3 regions of the Halomonas sp. I1 genome follow, and region 3 is predicted to be linked to each of the others. Evidence: riboswitches for the same ligand, from Rfam matches in the RefSeq annotation. Region 3 holds a riboswitch; each other region holds the start of a gene.
The links. A riboswitch is a leader RNA that binds a small molecule or an ion and turns the genes downstream of it on or off. The one in region 3 is predicted to bind thiamine pyrophosphate.
Positions count from the first base shown of each region.

Region 1 (7,278 bases), on a different contig from region 3:
CCACGTCGCCGGCCACCACGACGCCATCGTTGATACGCGCCTGGGCTTCTTCTTCCGAACCGAATACCCGCGCCGTGCCGGTAAAGTGCGTCCCCTCCTTGCCGGTGATCTTGGCCACCGCGCCTTCCGGCGCCAGATTGCCGTAGAGAATGCGCAGGTGGCTCTCGTCCTTGAGCGGGGCCTCCAGCGGGGCAATGATCGACTGTCCATCGGGATAAGGCGCCACCTCGGCCAAGTTCTCGGCCAGCGTCTTGCCCGTCACCGTCAGGCAGTCGCCATGCAGCAGGCCGGCATCGAGCAGGGTCTTCATCAACGGCAGGATGCCGCCGATGGCGACCAGCTCGCTCATCATGTAATGGCCGCTGGGACGCAGGTCGGCGAGCACCGGCACTCGACGGCCGATGGCGGTGAAGTCATCGAGGCTCAACGACACGCCGATGGTGTCCGCCATGGCAATCAGGTGCAGCACGGCATTGGTCGAGCCACCCAGCGCGATCACCACCGTGATGGCATTCTCGAAGGCCTCGCGGGTCATGATGTCCGAGGGCTTGATGTCGTGCTCGAGCAGCTTGAGCACCGCCTCCCCCGCCGCCTGGCTATCGCCGCGTTTCTCGTCTGACACGGCGTTCTGAGCGGAGCTGCCCGGCAGGCTCATGCCCAGCGCCTCGATGGCCGAAGCCATGGTGTTGGCGGTGTACATGCCACCGCAGGCGCCGGGGCCGGGAATCGCCGTTTCCTCGATGCGTTTCACGTCGATGAGGTCGAGATCGCCACGACTGTGGGCGCCCATGGCCTCGAACACCGAGACCAGATCGGTATGGTCGGCGCCGGGCATGATGGTCCCGCCATAGACAAAGACGCTGGGACGATTCAGACGGGCCAGCCCCATCAGGCATCCCGGCATGTTCTTGTCGCAGCCGCCCAGCGCCACCAGGCCGTCGAAGCCCTCGCAGCCGGCCACCGTCTCGATGGAGTCGGCGATCACCTCTCGCGACACCAGCGAATACTTCATGCCTTCGGTACCGTTGGCGATGCCATCGGAAATGGTGATGGTGTTGAAGACCACTCCCTTGCCACCGGCCGCATCGGCGCCGGCACTGGCCCGGTCGGCCAGCTCGGCGAGATGGCTGTTGCAGGGCGTGACCTGGCTCCAGGTCGAGGCGATGCCCACCTGCGGCTTGCTGAAGTCGTCATCGGAAAAACCGACCGCGCGCAACATGGCGCGGCTGGCCGACTTGCCGATGCCATCCACCACCGGGGCGGAATATCGGCGACGTGAGTCACTGGGTGTATCGCTCATGCGGGCTCTCCTCGGGTCGCTAGTCTGACCTTCAGAGGGTGGCTGGCCGCGCCCGCCATGGCAACCCGGTCGAGCCGATGTCCGGATCAGCGACGAGGATGGACGGCGTCGTGGAACGCCAGCTCCTTGGCCACCGTCTCGCGGAAGCGTTCGGCCATCCGCGAGAAGTCGGCGTCATCGAGCCCGGCCGCCTCTTCGTCCAGACGACGGCGCAGCCAGTCGACGAAGGCCCGGAAGTCCGGGTTGTCATGCAGGTCGATCCACTCGTCCATCAGCGGATGCAGGCCCTCGGCGCGGGAAATCCGGGTCGCCCAATCCAGATAGAGCCATTCGGTGACCACCAGGACCGCCAGCATCTCGGCATAGCGCCCTTCGCCGGAAGGCGCGCGTCCCGTGCCGGTATCGCGCAGCAGCTTCCGGAAGTCGCGGGTCGCCGGCAGGTACTCGGTCCGGGCCGACACCCCGAAAGCCTCGAAGGTCCGCTGGAAGGTGCTGTTCTCGTCACTGGTCAGCATGCCCATGAACTGCCCCAGCACCACGCGGTCCTCCATGTTCGGCGCATGACCGATGGCATGGCCGATCAAGGCGGTGAAGGGATCCACGAACCCGTAATCCTGCACCATGTAGGCGGCGAAGCGCGCGCCCTCCAGACGTCCGGAGGCCAGGTCATCGAACAGCGGGTGTTGCACGGTCGCGGACCAGTCGGGCTCGCTGATCTCGCGCAGCCAGTCGGTGATGCGGGGCGCTTCCCGGCCGGCGGCCCATGTCTGCCAGTTGGTGCGCGATGTCATGGCGTGTCTCCTTCACTTGTCAGGGGGTGGCGTGTGGTGGGCCGAAAGCCGGCAACCAGCAGGCTGACCAGGGTGGAAGCCACCAGGGCACCGAGGAACGGCGGCAGTGTCGGCACGCCCCCCGGGAAACTCGCCGCCAGGAGGCCAGCCACCGGCTCACCCTGGCTCACCCAGCCCGGCAGCACCGCGCCCAGCAGGCCGGCGACCCCGCCGGCCACCGCAGCCAGCGGGCTCATGCGACGCCACAGCCCCAGCAGTACCGGCACCACGATGGCCGCGCACAGCAGGTCGGCGACCAGGAACAGGCGCAACACGGACAGCCCCTGCAGGGCGATCACCACCACCGGAACCATCAAGGCCACGGTGACCAGCCGTGCGGTGCCGATGGACAACCCGCGACGGCCGGACCCCGCCACCACCAGCGAGGCGATGGCGTTCTGCAGGGTATCCACACTCGACGCCACCAGGGTGACGGCCAGCACCAGTGCCGGCACGCCGAGCCAGCTCGGCGCCTCGGTCAGCAGGGCGAAAAAGGGAATCGGCGGCTCACCCAATGGCAACCCTTGCATGGCGGCCAGCATGCCGAGGCCACCGATCGCCATGATCACCACCAGAACACTGCCACAGCCCAGCAGGGCGCCTCGTCCCAATGCCTGGCTCGTCTCGGCCGCCCAGATGCGTTGCCAGTAGCCCTGGTGGAAGAGGTTGGCCGCCGTCACCGCGATGACCAGGGTCAACGCCACCGATAGCGCCCCGCCGGTGGACGTGGAAGGCATCGTCGCCTCCGCCGGCAATGGCGGCAGGCGCCATACGGACACACCGGCAACCAGCACCAACAACCCGAGCAGCAGCCAGGCCTGCCAGCGATCCGTTGCCAGGCTGGCACGCAAACCGCCCAGTACCGTATACACCAGGGTGACGACGGCCACGCCGATCACCACCAGCGACGGCGGCACCTCGGACAGCAAGGACGCGATCGCACCGATGGCCGTCAGCTCGGCGGCCAGGAAACACGCCATGTAGAGAATCGAGACCAGCGCAACCCAGCGTCGCACGCCGACGCCATAGCACGCCTCGGCGAACTCGCCGATACTGCGCCCCTCGGGCAGGTGCCGACGAATCACCGGGCCATACAGCCCCAGCACGACGAAGGGCAGCGCCGAACCGACGGCATAGCCGGCCAGCGCCACCGGTCCCACGAAGGCGCCGATTTCCGGCGGCGCAAAGAGAATCCAGGCCCCCATGCTCGAGGCCAGGAAGGAAAGACCGATCGACTGAGCGCCCTGGGAGTTCCTAGCGGTCACATAGTCATCGAGGGGGCCATCGGCCCGGCGGGCCCGCAGGCCCAGGTAGGCAAAACACAGCAGCGCCGCGCCAAGCACGGCTGACGTCAGGTAAGGCATGTCGCGCTTCCTCCGCCGGCATGAACCGGATCAGGTTCCAGGGTCAGCGTCACGCGCTCTCTCAGTCCCGTCGATGACGAGACTCCCCTGGCGACAGTGGATGAATTGTGAGGGAAACGGCGCCGAACGCGACGTTTCCACGGCAGCCCGAAAAGGCCGCCCGACAGCATGCCATACTCGTCGCCGGAAGACGAATGCCCCGGGGCGCTTAGCAGGGTTATCGCAGTTACGCTTTGTCGCTCGGGGCTGATCCGTCGACAGGCCTGCGAGGGGGCGCTGTGAACCCCTCCCTGGGCGCTACCGATGCCATCCATGGCATCGGACCCCCTCTTCGACCTGTCCCCGGCGCCCCTCGCCAGATCCAACGGCGATAGCCCCGGGGCGCCTGGACCTTGTCCTGGAAGTCGGCGAGCGCTGGCAATTTTCGTACAGACCCTAAAATGCCGTTTCGAGCATCTCGGTCACGGTCAGCCGCTCATCGACCAGACAGATCCGCCGCCACTTGTCGAAGGTCAGGCAGGGATGCGAGGCACCGAAGGCCACCACATCGCCGATCCGCACATCGTCGGCGTCTTCGGGCAGGCGGATGAAGGCATGCTGGTCCATCAACTTGGTGATCTCCCAGCCCTCGACGCTCAGCACCTCATCCACCGAACCGCCTTCCCGATAGCGCCGCAGCGGCTCGGGAAGATGGTCGAAGCCGATATCGCGCTTGCCGAGCGCGACGATCGCCAATCCAGGTTCCGGCAATGACTGCACCTGGGCGAAGACCTCGAGCGCCGGCCGCAATCCTTCATGCAGATCGGGACGCCGCGACAGCACGCCGCGCTGGGCCTGGCGGTAGATGCCGTGATCGTGCACCACATAGCAGCCAGGACGAATCACCGGCGTGAAGCGTCGACGCAGCTCGGCCGTATCGAAGGCCTCGGCGATCAGGTCGTACCAGGCCGACCCCGACGCGGTGATGATCGGCATGTCCACGGCGAGCCGACCCTCGTCATCCAGGCAGCGGGCCGCCTCGACCAGCTGAGAGGCATAATCGCGAATCGCCGGCACCGGATCCTCGGCATGCACCACGCCCTCGTAGCCTTCCATGCCGGCCAATGCCAGGCCCGGCTCAGCATCGACGACCCGCGCCAGTTCCCTGACCGCCTCCACGGAGCGGCAGCCGGTACGACCGCCCTCGACGCCCAGTTCGATCAGCACCTTGAGCGTCAAGCCACGTTCGGCGAAGAAATGCCCCAGATCCCGCGCGTTGACCTCACTATCGACCACACAGAAGAAATCGGCGCCCGCCTCGAGCAATTCGGCGATGATCGCCATGTTGGCATGGCCCACCAACTGGTTGGCCATCAGCACTCGCACGACGCCACTGGCGAAGGCCGCGCGACACTGCGGCGCGGTGGCCAGGGTGATGCCCCAGGCGCCGGCCTCGAGCTGGCGACGGAACAGCGCGGGCGTCATGGTGGTCTTGCCGTGCGGCGCCAGCTGGGCACCATGCGACTCGGCGAAACGCTGCATCCACGTCAAGTTATGCGCCAGTGGTGCCGCCTGTATCGCCGCCGCCGGCAGGCTCACACCCCCCAGCAGTGAATGCCCGCCCTCCGGGGTTCCCTTGTCGCCCATTTTCGATGCCGTCTCGCGCATTTCGCCACTCCTCGTCCTGGGGCCTCGGCCTTGAGCCACCGTCTTGCCGACGACCCCTCTTGATAAAAACTTTCACAGATATTGATTTCTTGTTAGAAAATACCATACCTTGTTCGACAGGCAACCACGACGACACCTCTCAAGGCCATTCATCACACGCCAGGAGACAGCGGTGACTCAGGACATCGACATCCTGTCACGCATCACCAGCGATTTCGCCGGCTTGCGTGACGCCGAAAAGAAGGTCGCCGAATTGATCTTCGCCGATATCGATTTCGTCAGCGAGGCCAGCATCGGCGCCATCGCCGAACGCGCCGACGTCAGCGATGCCAGCGTGACCCGCTTCGCCCGGGCGGTGGGGTGCCAGAATGTACGCGATCTCAAGCGGCGACTGACGCACGCCCTGGCGGCCGGTCGACGCTTCATCCAGGATGCCGGCGATACCGACGGACTCGGTGCCGTCTACGACATCGCGACCCAGACACTCGACGTCAATCGCGAACTGATGGAACAGGCCGACGTCGCCGGTGCCATCGAACTGCTCGACGGCGCCCGCCAGATTCTGGTGTTCGGCGCCGGCGGCGGCTCCACCATGCTGGCCCAGGAACTGCAGTTCCGTCTGGTCAGGCTGGGGTATGCCATCAGCGCCTATCCGCAGTCGCTGCTGCCACGCATGGTGGCCTCGACCCTGGAGCCCGACGATGTGGTGGTCACTCTCTCGGTGAGCGGCTATACGCCCGAGATCGTCGAGTCGGCACAGATCGCCCGCCAGTACGGCGCGCGGGTCGTGGCGATCACCGCCAACGGCTCACCCCTGGCCGAAACCGCCGATGTGATTCTGCCGGTGGCCGCCCGCGAGACCGACTTCATCTATCACCCCTCGGCATCGCGCTATGCCGTGCTCGCCGCCATCGATGTGCTGGCTCTCGAGCTCGCCCTGCGACATCAGGATCGAAGCCGCGACAAGCTGCGCCGGCTCAAGATCACCCTCGATGCCCATCGTGGCGGCGACAACCGCCAGCCACTGGGGGAGTGACTGCTCCCCGCCCTAAGCGCTGACGCGCCACAGGCGAGGCTTCCCACTTCTCAGGCAGCAGCCGGCGACATGCCGGACTTACGCAAGCCTCCGTGGGCAGAGACGGACAGCCCTTCCGCCTTCAACTTCACGATGCCTTGATGCTTGATGTTCAGCGCCGCGTTGATGTCCCGGTCGTGCTGTGTGTGGCAGGCGGGGCACTCCCACGACCGGAGACTCAGCGGCATAGCGTCCATCTTGTGCTGGCAGACATGGCAAGTCCTGGAGCTGGCAAACCACGGGTCGATCTTGACCAGATGCTTGCCCTGCTCTCTGGCCTTGTAATCCAGCTTGGCAGTCAAGGCATGCCATGACGCATCGCCGATGTGTTTGGCGAGCTTGGCGTTCTTCATCATGTTGCGGACCTTCAGCGTCTCAACGATCACCGCTTGGTTGTCGTCAACGATCTGTCGAGAGAGTTTGTGCTGAAAGTCGTTGCGGGCATTGGCGACCCGCTCATGCGCCTTGGCGACGAGTAATCGTGCCCGGCCCCGGCGGGCACTGCCCTTCTTCGTGCGTGACAGCGCCTGCTGTTTGCGCTTGAGGTTTTTCTGCGCCTGCCTGAGGAATCGCGGGTTGGCGATCTTGCGGCCGGTGGAGTCAATGGCCAGATGCGACAACCCCATGTCGAGGCCGACGACACCGGCAGCGTCTATATCCTTCAGGAGTGCCGGGGCGACCTGTTGTGTTTCGTAGAGCAGCGAGGCGTAGTGCTTGCCGGTGACCGTTCGGGTCAGAGTGATGCTTTTCAGCCTGCCTTCGACCTGGCGATGCATCCTGGCCTTGATCGGCCCGAGCTTGGGCACCTTGATCCAGCTATCGCCGGCATTGACGCCGACGCAGTGATAGCTGGACTGCTTGCCCCGCTTGCTCTTGAAGCGCGGATAACCGGCCTTCTGCTTGGGGTCGAAGAAGCGCTGGAAGGCTTGATCGAGATTGATGCACGACTGCTGGAGAGCCATGGAATCCGCTTCTTTCAGCCAGCCATACTTGCGGGACTTCTTGGCCACCGGCAGCAGCTTTTTGATGTCGTGCTTTGCACTCAACGACTGACCATGGCGC
Region 1 is NZ_JAVXUS010000005.1:41,442-48,719, reverse strand. It holds gene ilvD (dihydroxy-acid dehydratase) at 1-1,300, opposite strand, end outside; gene RSO41_RS08175 (TenA family protein) at 1,387-2,091, opposite strand; gene RSO41_RS08170 (sodium:solute symporter family transporter) at 2,088-3,494, opposite strand; TPP riboswitch at 3,484-3,593, opposite strand; gene RSO41_RS08165 (amino acid deaminase) at 3,930-5,141, opposite strand; gene RSO41_RS08160 (MurR/RpiR family transcriptional regulator) at 5,314-6,177, shown strand; gene RSO41_RS08155 (RNA-guided endonuclease TnpB family protein) at 6,228-7,278, opposite strand, start outside.
Region 1: it holds a riboswitch for thiamine pyrophosphate, as region 3 does, so the genes downstream of both, RSO41_RS08170 (sodium:solute symporter family transporter) here and tenA (thiaminase II) in region 3, are expected to answer to the same signal.

Region 2 (7,278 bases), on a different contig from region 3:
TTCGACCGGTGTGCTGGAGCTGGCCATCGCCGGTTTCGTGCTGTTCACTCTCTGGGGCCCCGGGCTACCCAAGCGCAGCCTGAGCCGGCTCGGCACCGCTATCGCGGGGGGCGTCACGACCCTGCTGTCGAGCCTGGTCGGCGCCAGCGGGCCGATGGTCGCGGCCTTCATCAAGCAGCACGGAGGCTCGCGCCAGGCGACTGTGGCGACCTTCGCTGCCTGCATGACCCTGCAGCACCTCACCAAGGCCTTCGTGTTCGGCGCCGCCGGCTTCATGTTCCGCGATTGGCTCTGGCTGATCGCCCTGATGATCGCCGCCGGGGTGGTGGGCACCTGGCTCGGATTGCGGTTGCTGGGTCGGTTGTCCGAGCGGCGCTTCGATGGCCTGTTTCGCTGGGGCCTGACCCTGCTGGCGCTGCGCCTGATCTGGTTGGGGCTGCAGCGTCTCGGTGTCATCGGTTGAGATCCGAGCCGATCGAGAAGGCCGATCGGCTCCGGATGTCAGGAAAAAGCCTATTTTTGTGGACTTTTCCCCTGTACAGGGCGCTATTGTGGGTCATAATGCGCTTATGTAGAAGAAGCCATGAATTCAGGGGAACTCCCATGGGGCTCACAATGACACGGCGATGGTACCTCGCCCTCATTCTGCTGCTGGCCGTCACGCTGCTGGCCGGCACCGCCCAGGCAAACAATCCGCGCTATGCCGGTATCGTCATCGATACCGACACCAGCGAGATCCTCTATGCCGAAAATGCCGACGCACCGCGCTACCCCGCCTCTCTGACCAAGATGATGACGCTGTACATGCTGTTCGAGACGCTCGACCAGGGCGGCATGACATTGGGGCAGCGGTTGCCGGTGTCATCCACTGCCGCCGGCATGCCGGCCACCAAGCTCTGGTTGAAGCCGGGCAGCAGTATCCCGGTCGAGAAAGCCATCCAGGCCCTGGTGGTTCGCTCCGCCAACGATGTCGCCGTGGTCGTGGCCGAGGCGCTCGGTGGCAGCGAGTCGCACTTCGCGAGGATGATGACCACTCGTGCCCGGGAAATGGGCATGGAGGACACGACCTTTCGCAACGCTTCCGGGCTGCCGGACGACCGTCAGGTCACCACGGCGCGGGATATGGCGCTGCTTGCCAGGCGCTTGATGCTCGACTTCCCCCAGTACTATCCCTACTTTTCCCTGAGTCGCTTCACCTGGCGCGGCAAGACCCTGACGGGTCACAATAATCTGCTGGACAGCTATCCGGGTGCCGATGGCCTGAAGACCGGCTTCATCCGTGCCTCCGGCTTCAATGTGGCGACCTCGGCGAAACGGGGGGGGCGACGCATTCTCTCGGTGGTCATGGGGGGCTATACCGCGGCTTCTCGAGACGAGCACATGGCCAACCTGCTGGATCGCGGTTTCCTGCGCGCCTCGCTGAGTGACGGGCGAGGTTTTCTGGCCAATACTCGCATCACCGATGACCACCTGCTGCCCGGGGCACGGCGCCCGATACCATCGTCCGGTCAGATGCTGGCGAGCGCCGACGACACGACACCCGAACCGCAGGCCATCAGCTCGCCTTCCCGGGATGAGGTCATTGCGACGGCCGGTACCGGCGTGGGCGCCGTGACATCGGTGTCCGAGCCGACGCCGGCCAGGGAAACGTCAGGCGTGACCTCGACACCCGAACAGGCGTCTTCGTCTCCCTCGCCGTCGACCGTTGCCGTCGCCTCGGCGGCATCGCGCAGCCATGCGCCCGACCCCATCCGGCGCGTCGTCGATCAGCACGAGGCGGCGATGCCCGGAAGCTGGGGCGTGCAGGTCGGGGCCTTCAGCGACGCCGACCATGCGCGACGCCTGGCTGCCCGAGCCGCCGAACGCCTGACCGCCGAGCTGGCCGATGCCCGCGTGGCGGTACCGCATGTTGCCGAGGCCGGCGTCTATCGCGCGCGGCTGGTGGACATGCAGGAAGGGCAGGCGCGTAACGCCTGCCGGCGATTGCAGGCGCAGGGGATGGATTGCATGGTGGTGCAGGCCACCCTTTAGGGAAGCACTGCGTGACGCGGTGCTCAGCATCCCGGCTATGACGGCATAGGCTCCGGTTCTTGTGCGCCTGGTGCTTGGCTCCGCTTGCCGGTTTGCCCAGCGCGTCCCCGAAAGGGTGGGTTGCCGTTACCCGCGAAACCCATTAGCTTGGTAGCCAAATATGCATCACCCCGCCGGTTCGACCGGTGGGGTGGTTTTTTTGGTTCATGCTCAGTGTTCTGAGCTCTGAGGCCAAGCGGTCGGGAGAGGTGAGATGTCGTCATCGTTCAAGGGAATCCTGTGCATGTGCGGCGGGGTCTTGTGTCTGGCGCTGGGCGATGCCATCACCAAGTGGCTCGGCGAGACGCATTCGCCGCTACAGCTCATCTTCTTCCGTACCCTGGTGTCGCTGCCGCTGATCGCGTTGATCGCTCGCTTCAACGGCGGGCTTCGCAAGCTGTCGACACGTCGCCCCGGCATTCACCTGATGCGCGGGCTGATTTTTACCGGCACCATGATCTGCTTCATGTGGGGCCTGACCCTGCTGCCGCTCGCCGAAACCACGGCCATCGCCTTCGCGGCACCTTTGTTCGTTAACCTGTTGTCGGTGCCGCTGCTCGGCGAACGGGTCGATCGGACCACGCTGTTGGCTACCCTGCTGGGCTTTATCGGCGTGCTGGTGGTGGTGCGGCCGGGAGGCAGCAGCTTTCAGCCGGCGGCCCTGATCGTGGTCGGTGCGGCGGTTTTCTACGCCCTGACGATGATCACCGCGCGTCGCTATGGCGACCGTGAGCACCTCTGGGCCATGGTCTTCTATACCACTCTGGTGCCGATGCTGGTATCGGCAGCGACCCTGCCCTGGGTGTGGCAGATGCCGGCGCCGATTCACTGGCCATTCTTCCTGCTGGCCGGCGTGCTGGGTGTCGGCGCCATGATCGGGCTGACCCTGGCGTTTCGCTACGCGCCGGCGGCGCTCGCCGCGCCCTTCGATTACACGGCGCTGCTCTGGGCCATATTGCTGGGCTGGTGGCTATGGGACGAGGTGCCGGACCTGTGGGTACTCGTCGGCGGCACCCTGATCATCGTCAGTGGCCTGGCCATCGCCTATCACGAGCGTCGTGTCGCCCTGAACCGTCGGCCTTCCACTTGATGCGGTGACTCAGCGCCCAGGCCTCCCCGAGGACGTGCCCTGCAGGAAACGACGCGCCGCGGCTTCCGGATCCGGTGTGCCGCAGATCGCCGAGATCACCGCCAGGCCGTTGGCCCCGGCACGACGCACCGCCTCGGCGTGCTCAGCCTTGAGCCCCCCGATGGCCACCGTCGGCAAGGGGCTGGCGCCGGCCAGGTCCGCCAGGCCGTCGAACCCGAGCGGGGCGGCATGGTCGTGCTTGCTGGGCGTGGCGAAGACCGGCCCCAGGCCCAGGTAGTCGAGCCTGGCCGGCTCGATCCGGGCGAGCTGTTCGTGGGTCTGTACCGAGAGCCCGAGGATGGCATCCGCCCCGAGCGCGGTGCGGGCGTCCTCGGCCTCGCCGTCGTCCTGACCGATGTGCAGCCCATCGGCGCCGCTGGCCAGGGCCACTTCCAGCCGGTCATTGATCAGCAGGGGAACGCCGCTGCCCGCGAGGGCGGTCTTCAGGCGTCGTGCCACCGGCACCAGTTCGGCATCGCTGGCGTGCTTGTCGCGTAGCTGCACCAGGGTCACGCCACCGCGCACAGCGGCGGTGACGGTTTCCTCCAGGCCGTGTTCGGCGCACAGCTCGGGGTCGGTGACCAGGTAGAGAGACAGGTCAACTCGCATGGGTGATCTCCAGTCGGGCACGGTTGGTCAGGGTGTCGGCGTCGAGGGCATGCAGGGCATCGAGGAAGGCCACGGCGAAGCTGCCCGGCCCCCGGGCGCTCTCCCCGGCGATGCTGCCGGCTACGGCGTAGCCCGCCAGCGCCGAGACGCCGGCCTCGAATGGGTCTTCGGCGACGGCCAGGCAAGCGCCCACCACCCCCGTCAGGGCACAGCCCAGGGTCGTGACGAGCGGCATCAGGGCGTGCCCGCCGGCCACGCGGGCCAGGCGCTGGCCATCGGTGACGAGGTCGGTCTCGCCGGTGACGGCAACCACGGCGCCCGTGCGGCGAGCCAGCTCGACGGCGGCGCGCTCTGCCGCCTCGGTAGTGTCGGTGCTGTCCACACCCTGACCACCGCCGCCTTGCTCGGCCAGGGCCATGACCTCCGAGGCATTGCCGCGTACCACCGTCGGTGACAGTGCCAGCAGGCGGGTGCCGGCTTCGCGGCGCAGGGTCGTGGCGCCCACCGCCACGGGGTCGAGCACCCAGGGTGTGCCGGCCCCATTGGCGGCACGGGCGGCATCCTCCATGGCGTCCACCCAGTCGGGCGAGAGGGTGCCGATATTGAGGGTCACGGCGCCGGCCAGAGCGGCGAACTCGCCGACTTCCTCGCGGGCATGGGCCATGGCCGGCGAGGCACCCAGGGCCAGCAAGACATTGGCCATGGTATTCATGGCGACATGATTGGTGATGTTGTGAACCAGCGGGCGGGACTCGCGCACGCGGCTCAGGTGGCGAGCAGGATCGATGGTGTGCATGGCGCCTCCCGGGCGGCGGGAGGTGCTGGCCTCGGGAGAGCCGGCACGACTCCCTCCGCCGGCATTATCCGGGTCAGGTGGTGAGGGTGCATCTCAGCCGGGCGGCATGGCGTCCGGCGCCCCTGTCGTCAGGCCTTCTACTATCCGTGCCCGGTTGGCACCTGTAAAGAGGCGGCGGCGCTTGCCGCCGCCTCTTTACCTCAGGAGCGCTTGGGCTGCTTGACCAGGCGCAGGTAGGGCTTCTGCTCGTCCCAGCCGTCCGGGAAGAGCGTCTTGGCCTCCTCGTTGCTCACGGCGGGAACAATGATGCAGTCATCGCCGTCCTGCCAGTTCACCGGCGTGGCCAGCTTGTGCTGGTCGGTGAGCTGCAGGCTGTCCAGCACACGCAGCACCTCGGCGAAGTTGCGGCCGGTGCTGGCCGGATAGGTGATGGTCAGGCGGACCTTCTTGTTCGGATCGATGATGAAGACGCTACGCACCGTCAGGGTGTCGTTGGCGTTGGGGTGGATCATGCCGTAGAGGTTGCTGACCTTGCGGTCGCCGTCCGCCAGCAGCGGGAAGTTCAGCCCCTGCCCCTGGGTTTCCTGGATGTCGCCGGCCCAGGCTTCGTGATCCTCGAGCGGGTCCACGGAAAGGCCGATGGCCTTGGTGTTGCGCTTGTCGAATTCCGGCTTGAGCCGCGAGACCTCGCCGAGCTCGGTGGTGCACACCGGGGTGAAATCCTTGGGATGCGAGAACAGGATGACCCAGTTGTCTCCTGCCCATTCATGGAAGTTGATGGTGCCGGCGGTGCTCTCTTGAGTGAAGTCTGGCGCGATGTCGCCGAGTTGCAGTGCCATATTGGCCTCCTGATGGATGGGTGAGTGGCATCGCGGGCGCGGTGCCGGCTCGAGGGTTTCCAGCATTGCACGATGATGGCGCGGGTGGAAACAACCGCTGGCCATATGCTCAGTCGAATTTACGCTTAGTGTCGAGCGACGAGCTGCGGGTTCCGAGCCTCGAGAGTCGAGCAGAGCGTAGCAGGCTTGAAGCTGTGAACCCTGGGGGCGGGGTTCGAATCTCGTATCTCGTCGCTCGTTTGCTTCGGGGGTGGGGTTCGGGTCTCGCATCTCGCCGCTCGTATGCTTTGGGTTTCGAGCGTCGAGGGCAGGCACGTTTCGTACCGTCCCTAAGGGGCTGGGGCGGCGGCACCGAGAAACCGCTCCCGCCAGTAGTCCAGTCCCAGCGCCGTGGTGGTGACGCGTCGCCCGCGGCCGGGCGCATGGATCATCTGGTCATGGCCCAGGTAGATCCCCACATGACTGGCATCGCCGCCTCCGGCGGTGTCGAAGAACAGCAGGTCGCCCGGGCGTGCCTCGTCGGTCGGCGGCAGGGTCTCGAACTGTCGGCGAGAGGTGCGTGGCACACTGATGCCTGCCCGGGCGTAGGCGAGCTGTACCAGCCCCGAACAGTCCAGCCCGCTCGGCGTATCACCCCCGAAGCGGTAAGGCGTGCCGAGTGCCTGACGCGCCTCGGCGAGGATCATGGCGCGGTCCATGGAGAGGTTGCCCGTGTCGCGGGTGGCCAGGTCGGGCCCGGCGCAACCGGCCAGCCACAAGAGCAGCAGCATTGCCAGCGGCCATCTCGTCACGCGAATTGTGGAGTGGCGGTAGATGACATCTGATGGCATGCGCGGCTCCATGGCGGTGAGGTTCCGTCTCCCTCGCATAGCCTAGGCGCTGATACCGACGCTGGCTAGCATCAACGAAAGGCGATGCGCGTGCCATGGGTCAAACGTTCCTCGGGCGTCATGGCATGCCCCGGAACGCCGATCATTTCGTCGCCGCACTGGTCATCCCAGGTCAGTACACCGTGGGTCAGCCCCAGTTCCCCGAGGCGTTCTCGGAGTTCGCCGGTACCCAGGTAGGTGCAGGTATGCCCGGCCTTGTCGGTCAGGGTGGATACGCCGTTGGCGTGATGGAAGCGCACCGTGTAGATGCCATCCTGGGACTCGACCTCGACGATGGGCGAGAACCCGTGGGCCAGGGCGTGGGAGAGTTGCTTGTAGGTGAGGCGATCACCTGGAGACAGGTCGGTGGCGGCCATGATGAGCCCCCTTCGCGTGGTGGTGTCGTCTATCAATGTAGAATCCCGCCGGGATCGCCGCCATCCCGCTGGCGGGGTGGAAATTCCGGAGCTTCGCCCCCATTCAGGCAGCACTATCCCACACGACATCCCACACGACGCGAAAAGGAGAGGGCCATGAGCTTTGAGGGTGAGCAGTATCCCGGCGTGAAGGCACCGGCCGCCGAGACCGAAGGCTTCCGCCTGAATCACACCATGCTGCGGGTCAAGGATCCGCAGGCGGCGCTGGACTTCTACTCGCGCGTCTTCGGCATGCGGGTACTGCGCAGGCTGGACTTCGAGGAGATGCAGTTTTCCCTGTACTTTCTGGCCAAGCTAGAAAATGGCGATGCGGTGCCGGAGGACAAGGCGCAGCGTAGCGTCTGGACCTTCAGCCAGAAAGGACTGCTGGAGCTGACCCACAACTGGGGGACCGAGGATCAGGCGGACTTCGCCTATCACGACGGCAACGCCGAGCCCCAGGGGTTCGGGCACATCTGCTTCTCGGTGCCGGACCTGGATGCCGCCGAGGCGTGGTTCGATGCCAATGAGGTCGAGTTCATCAAGCGTG
Region 2 is NZ_JAVXUS010000001.1:149,136-156,413, reverse strand. It holds gene RSO41_RS00695 (sulfite exporter TauE/SafE family protein) at 1-463, shown strand, start outside; gene RSO41_RS00690 (serine hydrolase) at 616-2,031, shown strand; gene RSO41_RS00685 (DMT family transporter) at 2,285-3,160, shown strand; gene thiE (thiamine phosphate synthase) at 3,170-3,808, opposite strand; gene thiM (hydroxyethylthiazole kinase) at 3,798-4,604, opposite strand; TPP riboswitch at 4,638-4,738, opposite strand; gene RSO41_RS00670 (peroxiredoxin) at 4,805-5,443, opposite strand; gene RSO41_RS00665 (C40 family peptidase) at 5,773-6,273, opposite strand; gene RSO41_RS00660 (hypothetical protein) at 6,345-6,689, opposite strand; gene gloA (lactoylglutathione lyase) at 6,846-7,278, shown strand, end outside.
Region 2: it holds a riboswitch for thiamine pyrophosphate, as region 3 does, so the genes downstream of both, thiM (hydroxyethylthiazole kinase) here and tenA (thiaminase II) in region 3, are expected to answer to the same signal.

Region 3 (7,278 bases):
CGTCTGGCACAACTGACCGGCCCCCTCGTGCAACGTTTCAGCCAGCGTGAACGCCTGGTCACGTGCGTCAACCTGAACCAGGCCTATCCTGAGCTCGACGAATCGTCGCGCCGGCATCTCGCCCGCAACAGCCTGGTGCATTCCAGCGCCACCATGCTCGAACTCGGCATGGCCTGGATGGGTGACGACGAGCGCCTGGAGGGCTCCATCCTCGAGATCCACGGCCGTGAGCTTCTCGACGACGCCCGCGATCGAGGGCAGGGGGTCATCGTGCTGGCCCCCCACTTCGGCAACTGGGAAGTCCTCAATTTCTGGCTGTCGAGCCACTTCCCCTTCACGGCGATGTACGAGCCTCCCAAGCTGGCAGCACTCGACCCCATCATTCGCCGGGGGCGCGAGCGACAGGGGGCGTGTCTGGTGCCGACCAACCCGCGCGGAGTGGCCGCCCTGCTCAAGGCACTGAAGCGCACCGAGGCGGTCGGCATCCTGCCGGACCAGGAGCCCGGCTGGGGGAGCGGCGTGTTCGCGCCCTTCTTCGGGCGCCAGGCGTATACCGCCACGCTACTGCCCAAGCTCGTGGCCCGCACCGACGCCCGTGTGGTCACCGGTGTGGCACGCCGTCTCCCTGGACGCGGTTTCGCCATCCACTTCCTGGCTGCCGACGAGCGAGTGTACGACAGCGACGAAGCCACCTCCGCCGCCGGGGTCAACGCCAGCGTCGAAGCCGCCATTGCCCTGGACCCGGCCCAGTACCAGTGGGAATACAAGCGCTATCGCAAAACCCCCGAGGAAGCCGAGCAACGCCCTGACGGGAAACGCTTCCGCCTCTACCGCTGAGCCGATATGTCGACGACGATGGAACCATCCCGGTGCTCCATCGACAAAGACAGGGTAATGAAACACCCTCGATGATGGGTGATACCCCACACAAGGCATCCGTGACATCACAAGACATTCCGGGATGACCTGAACCTCCTGGCCCGGCTTGCGCGGGGATGTGCCGGCGGGACCCTATGGAGACATGCGACATGACGTTGCCGACCCGACTCCTGGCACTTGCACTGGGAAGCCTGGTGGCCATGGACGCCACCGGCTCCTCGTCCAGCGAGGCGCTGTACGACACCATCACCGACCGGGCCGAACGCCTGGCCGAGGAAGCCTATGCCGATACGGCGTCGGCGATTCCTCCCGAGCTCGCCGAACTGGATTACGATCAGTATCGACAGATACGCTTTCGTCCAGAGCATGCCATCTGGCAGGACCGGGGCCTCTTCGAGGTCCAGCTGTTCCATCCGGGGTTTCTCTATGACCGGCCGGTCACTCTCAATCTGGTGGGACCCGACGGCGACGTAAGCCCCCTGCCCTTCGACGCTTCACACTTCCGCTATGATGACGATGTCGCCGATCTGACCGACCTCGAACTCGGTGACCTGGGCTATGCGGGCTTCCGCCTGCATTACCCGCTGAACAGCGGCGAGTACCGTGACGAATTCATGGTCTTTCTCGGCGCCTCGTACTTCCGCATGGTCGGCCGCGGCCAGGGCTACGGCCTCTCCACCCGGGGCCTGGCCATCGACACCGCGGAACCCCACGGCGAGGAGTTCCCGGCCTTTCGCGAGTTCTGGCTGATCGAGCCCGAGCCGGACGCGACCCGCATGACCGTTCTGGCACTGCTCGACAGTCCCTCGCTGACCGGTGCCTACCGCTTCGCTATTGCACCGGGGAGTCAGACCGTGGTCGACACCGAGGCACGCCTCTTCGCCCGCGATGACGTCACCAAACTCGGCGTCGCCCCGCTCACCAGCATGTTCATGCACGGCGGCATCGCCAGCTACCCGGCCGACGATTACCGCCTGCGTGTCCACGATTCCAGTGGCCTGGCGCTGCATACCGGCAATGGCGAACGGATCTGGCGCCCGCTGAGCAACCCTGAGACGCTGCATCTCTCGAGTCTTCAGGACAGTTCGCCCCGAGGTTTCGGCCTGGTCCAGCGGCCTCGACATTTCGACGGCTATCTCGATGCCGAGGCTCGCTACGAAAAGCGTCCCAGTGAATGGGTGACCCCTCTGGACGATTGGGGCAAAGGACACATCGAGCTGGTCGAGATCCCCTCCGACAGCGAAGCCAACGACAACATCACCGCCTACTGGGTCCCCGAGCAACCGCTCGAGGCCGGACAATCGCGCACCTTCCGCTACCGGCTACAAACCTTCGGTGCCACGCCCCCCGAACAGCGACTCGCCCATGTCATCCGCACCCGGCAGGGCTGGGGAGCGATGCCGGGTCAGGACGACCCGCCCCCCGCCAGCCAGCGCCATTTCATCGTCGACTTCCAGGGGCCCGCGCTCGAGAACCTCGACGCCGACCAGCCGGTGAAGGCCCGGCTGACCACCTCCAGCGGCGAGATACTCGAACCGCGCGTCCAGCGATTGCCCGGTGACGACACCTGGCGCGCCAACTTCCGGCTCACTCCGGAAGAGGGCACGCCGGCCGACATGCGCTTGGCCCTCACGCTGCACGGCGAACCGCTGACCGAAACCTGGAACTATGTCTGGTACCCCGATGAGCGCCGCTGACGCCCGAGCCATCGTGGCCCCCATCCCCTTCCGGCGCACTCGCCGAGTCACCTTCGCCCTGCTGGTCGCCGCCACCACCGGCCTGGGCTTGTGGACGATGTTCCGCATCCTCCACGTCGGCGGCCTGACACCGTTGGAGCTCGCCATACTCGTGCTGTTCACCGTGACCTTCGGCTGGATCGTCATCGCCTTCTGGAGCGGTATCATCGGTTTCGTGCTGTCCCTGACCGGCCGTGACCCCCTGAGCCTGGCCAAGGCCTCGCCTCCCAGACCGCCTGACGATGCCCGCTCGTGTACCGCCCTGGTCATGCCGATCCACAACGAGGATGTCGAACGCGTGTCCGCCGGGCTCGAAGCCACCTGTCGAGATCTGCCGCCGATCACCGAGGCACGACGCATCGAGGCCTTCGTGCTCAGCGACAGCACCGACGCCGAGATCATCGCGCGGGAGCGCACCGCCATGGCAGCCTTGCAGAACCGCCTCGCCGATCACTGCCAGCTCCACTACCGGCACCGCGACAGCAATGCGGGCCGCAAGGCCGGCAATCTCGGCGACTTCTGCCAGCGCTGGGGACGACACTATGACTTCATGCTGGTGCTCGATGCCGACAGCGTGATGAGCGGCGACACGGTGCACGAACTGATCGCGGAGATGGAAGCCAATCCGCGCCTCGGCCTGCTGCAGACGGTGCCGATTCCGGTCCGCCAGGACAGCCTGTTCGGTCGTGCCAACCAGTTCGCCGCCGCCGTCTACTCGCCGATGCTGGCCACCGGGCTGAGCTTCTGGCAATCCGACGCCGCCAACTACTTCGGCCACAATGCCATCATCCGCGTCGACGCCTTCACCCGGCATTGTGGCCTCCCCGAGCTGCCCGGTCGCCCGCCACTCGGCGGCGACATCCTCAGCCATGACTTCGTCGAGGCGGCCCTGCTGCGGCGAGCCGGCTGGGAGGTCCGCATGCGCACCGATCTTGGCGGCAGTTTCGAGGAGATGCCGAGCCATATTCTCGACTATGCCAAACGCGATCGCCGCTGGGTCCAGGGCAACCTGCAGCACCTGCGCCTGCTAGGCGGCAGTGGCCTGCACATGATCAGCCGCGTGCACTTCCTGTGCGGCGCCCTGGCCTACCTGTCGTCGCTGATCTGGCTGGCGATCCTGGTGGTCAGCACCATCGACGCCCTGATGCGTGCCCTGATCGACCCCAACTTCTTTACTTCCAACGCCCAGCTCTTCCCCGACTGGCCGATCGCCCCGCCCAACCTGATCATGCCGCTGCTCGGCGGCACCCTGGCAATGCTGCTGATGCCCAAGGTGCTGGGTGTCTGTCTGGCCCTTCGCCAGTATCCGGCACGCTATGGCGGGCGTGCCAGACTAGTGACAAGCGCGCTGCTTGAAGCCCTGTTCGCGATGCTGATCGCCCCGCTGATGATGGTCTTTCACAGCCGCTTCGTGATCGAAGTGCTGAGCGGTCGCACCGTCGCCTGGAATCCGCAGTCCCGCGAGGGACGTGCCCTGCCCTGGCGCGAGGCGCTCCGCCACACCTGGCCGGGAACCCTGGCCGGCGCTTGCTGGGCATGGATCACCTGGTGGTATGCACCGACCTTTTTCTGGTGGCTGACACCGGTATGGCTGGGCCTGATGCTGGCTGCCCCCCTCGTCCGCCTGAGCAGCAGTCTTACCATCGGCAGGCGATTGCGCCAATACGGCCTGCTGCTGGTGCCCAGCGAGACGGTACCGCCTGCCGTGCTGAGAGAGTTGACCCGGCCGACGCCCGTACACGGCGGTGCAGAGCCAGCGTCTCCTCCCTCGGAGTGTCCTCGCGACATGCCGCTCCAGTCGTTTTCGCGGGATTGGGAACGACGCCTGCCCACCCGGCGTCGAGAGACCATCGGCAAGTAACGACAGGGCCTTTTCTTTGCCGAACAAGCTGCTAGACTGAGGCCACTCGCTTGACGGGGTGCCGGTTGAGCCGGCTGAGATGACGCGCGTTCGCGATGAACACAGCGTTGATCCCGTGGAACCTGATCCGGGTAGGTGCGACCTCGTCGCACGTGAACCGGCGTAGGGAATCAGGCGGTGGACTCGGTACCTCTCATGCCGACCGTCCTCCCTCCTCGTTTCGCTTCGCCCGCCATCCGGATCCCGACATCGGAGACATGATGGCTTATCGATTCAGCGACCTGACCGACGCCTGCCAGCAGGACTGGCGCGCCTATATCGAACACGACTTCGTCCGCTCCCTCGGCGATGGCACCCTCGCCCCGCCGGCTTTTCGCCACTACCTGCAGCAGGACTACCTGTTCCTGATCCACTTCTCCCGAGCCTATGCCCTGGCCGCCTACAAGAGTCACGACCTAGCCGAGCTGCGCCACGCCTTCGAAGGACTCAAGACGATTCTCGACGTGGAGCTCGGCCTGCATGTGGGGTTCTGCCGCGAATGGGGCATTTCCGAGGATGACCTGGCCAGGCTGCCCGAATCCCGAGCTACGCTGGCCTACACCCGCTACGTACTGGACACCGGCAGTCGCGGCGACCTGCTCGACCTCCACGTGGCGCTCGCCCCCTGTCTGGTGGGTTATGGCGAGATCGCCAACTGGCTGAACGCTCGCCCGGACACCGTACGAGGCAACGAGAACCCGTTCGACGCCTGGATCGCCATGTACGAAAGCGACGATTTCCAGGGTGCCATGCGAGATGAAGTCGCCTGGCTGGATGCCCGGCTGGCGGAGGTCACGCCGGAGCGCTTCGCGCGCCTGGCCACCATCTTCCGCGACGCCACCCGGCTGGAGATCGACTTCTGGCAGATGGGGCTGGATCGCACGGACTGACGCCATATGGCCCGCTAACGATGGCGGGCAACACCACGCTTGACGGGGTGCCGTTGAAGACGGCTGAGATCATGCGGAAACAGCATGGATCCCGTTGAACCTGAACTGGCTAGGACCAGCGTAGGGATCAAGCGACACGCGGCGGCGCCTGGCGCCGGCCGCCCCTGTCCTCCCCAGCTGTCCTCCCTGATAACACCCCCAAGCAAAGGGAGAACGACCGATGGCAAAGACCGATCATTTTCTCGCCGAGAGCGCCCGCGTCGACGACGCCGCCGTCCAGGCCCTGCCCGGCTCACGCAAGATCTACGTCGAGGGCTCGCGCCCGGATATTCGCGTGCCCTTCCGCGAGATCAGCCTCTCACCGACCCGCACCTCCGGCGTGGGCCCGGATGAGCAGAACCCGCCGCTGCTGGTCTACGATACCTCCGGCCCCTACACCGACCCCGAGGCCGAGATCGACCTGCGCCGCGGACTCCCGGAACTGCGCCGCGGCTGGATCGAGGCGCGCGACGACACCGAGTTCCTCGACGGCCCGACCTCCGAATACGGCCGCCGTCGCGCCAACGACCCGATGCTCGCGCCGCTGCGCTTCGACCTGACCCGCACGCCGCGGCGCGCCAAGGAAGGCAGGAACGTCACCCAGCTGCACTATGCCCGTCAGGGCATCGTCACCCCGGAGATGGAATTCATCGCCATTCGGGAAAATCAACGTAGACAAGCCATCTCGGCACAGTACTCAGGTACCGAGGAGGTCGAGCGCATCCTCGGCCACCAGCACCCGGGCGAGAGCTTCGGCGCCCGCCTGCCCGAGGAAATCACGCCCGAGTTCGTGCGCGACGAGGTCGCCGCCGGCCGCGCCATCATCCCCTGCAACATCAACCACCCGGAATCCGAGCCGATGATCATCGGCCGCAATTTCCTGGTGAAGATCAACGGCAACCTGGGCAACTCGGCGGTCACCTCCTCCATCGAGGACGAGGTCGACAAGATGACCTGGGGCATCCGCTGGGGCTCAGACACCGTCATGGATCTGTCCACCGGGGCCAACATCCACGAGACCCGCGAGTGGATCATCCGCAATGCCCCGGTACCGATCGGCACCGTGCCCATCTACCAGGCCCTGGAGAAGGTCAACGGCGTGGCCGAGGACCTGAGCTGGGAGGTGTTCCGCGACACCCTGATCGAGCAGGCCGAACAGGGCGTGGACTACTTCACCATCCACGCCGGCGTGCTGCTGCGCTACGTGCCGCTGACCGCCAGGCGCACCACCGGCATCGTCTCCCGCGGCGGCTCGATCATGGCCAAGTGGTGCCTCTACCACCACCGCGAGAGCTTCCTCTACGAGCACTTCGAGGAGATCTGCGAGATCTGCAAGCAGTACGATATCGCCTTCTCGCTGGGCGATGGGCTGCGCCCGGGCTCGGTGGCCGACGCCAACGACGAGGCCCAGTTCGCCGAACTCGAGACCCTGGGCGAACTGACCCGCATCGCCTGGCAGCACGACGTCCAGGTGATGATCGAAGGTCCCGGCCACGTCCCCATGCACCTGATCAAGGAGAACATGGACAAGCAGCTCCGCGAGTGCGACGAGGCGCCCTTCTACACCCTGGGGCCGCTGACCACCGACATCGCGCCCGGCTACGACCACATCACCTCCGGCATCGGCGCGGCGATGATCGGCTGGTACGGCTGCGCCATGCTCTGCTACGTGACCCCCAAGGAGCACCTGGGCCTGCCCAACAAGGACGACGTCAAGACCGGCATCATCACCTACAAGATCGCCGCCCATGCCGCCGACCTGGCCAAGGGCCACCCGGCCGCCCAGCGTCGCGACAACGCCCTGTCCAAGGCCCGCTTCGAGTTCCGCTGGGAG
Region 3 is NZ_JAVXUS010000003.1:153,891-161,168, forward strand. It holds gene RSO41_RS06300 (lysophospholipid acyltransferase family protein) at 1-837, shown strand, start outside; gene RSO41_RS06305 (glucan biosynthesis protein G) at 1,029-2,576, shown strand; gene mdoH (glucans biosynthesis glucosyltransferase MdoH) at 2,563-4,476, shown strand; TPP riboswitch at 4,521-4,663, shown strand; gene tenA (thiaminase II) at 4,737-5,405, shown strand; TPP riboswitch at 5,439-5,549, shown strand; gene thiC (phosphomethylpyrimidine synthase ThiC) at 5,626-7,278, shown strand, end outside.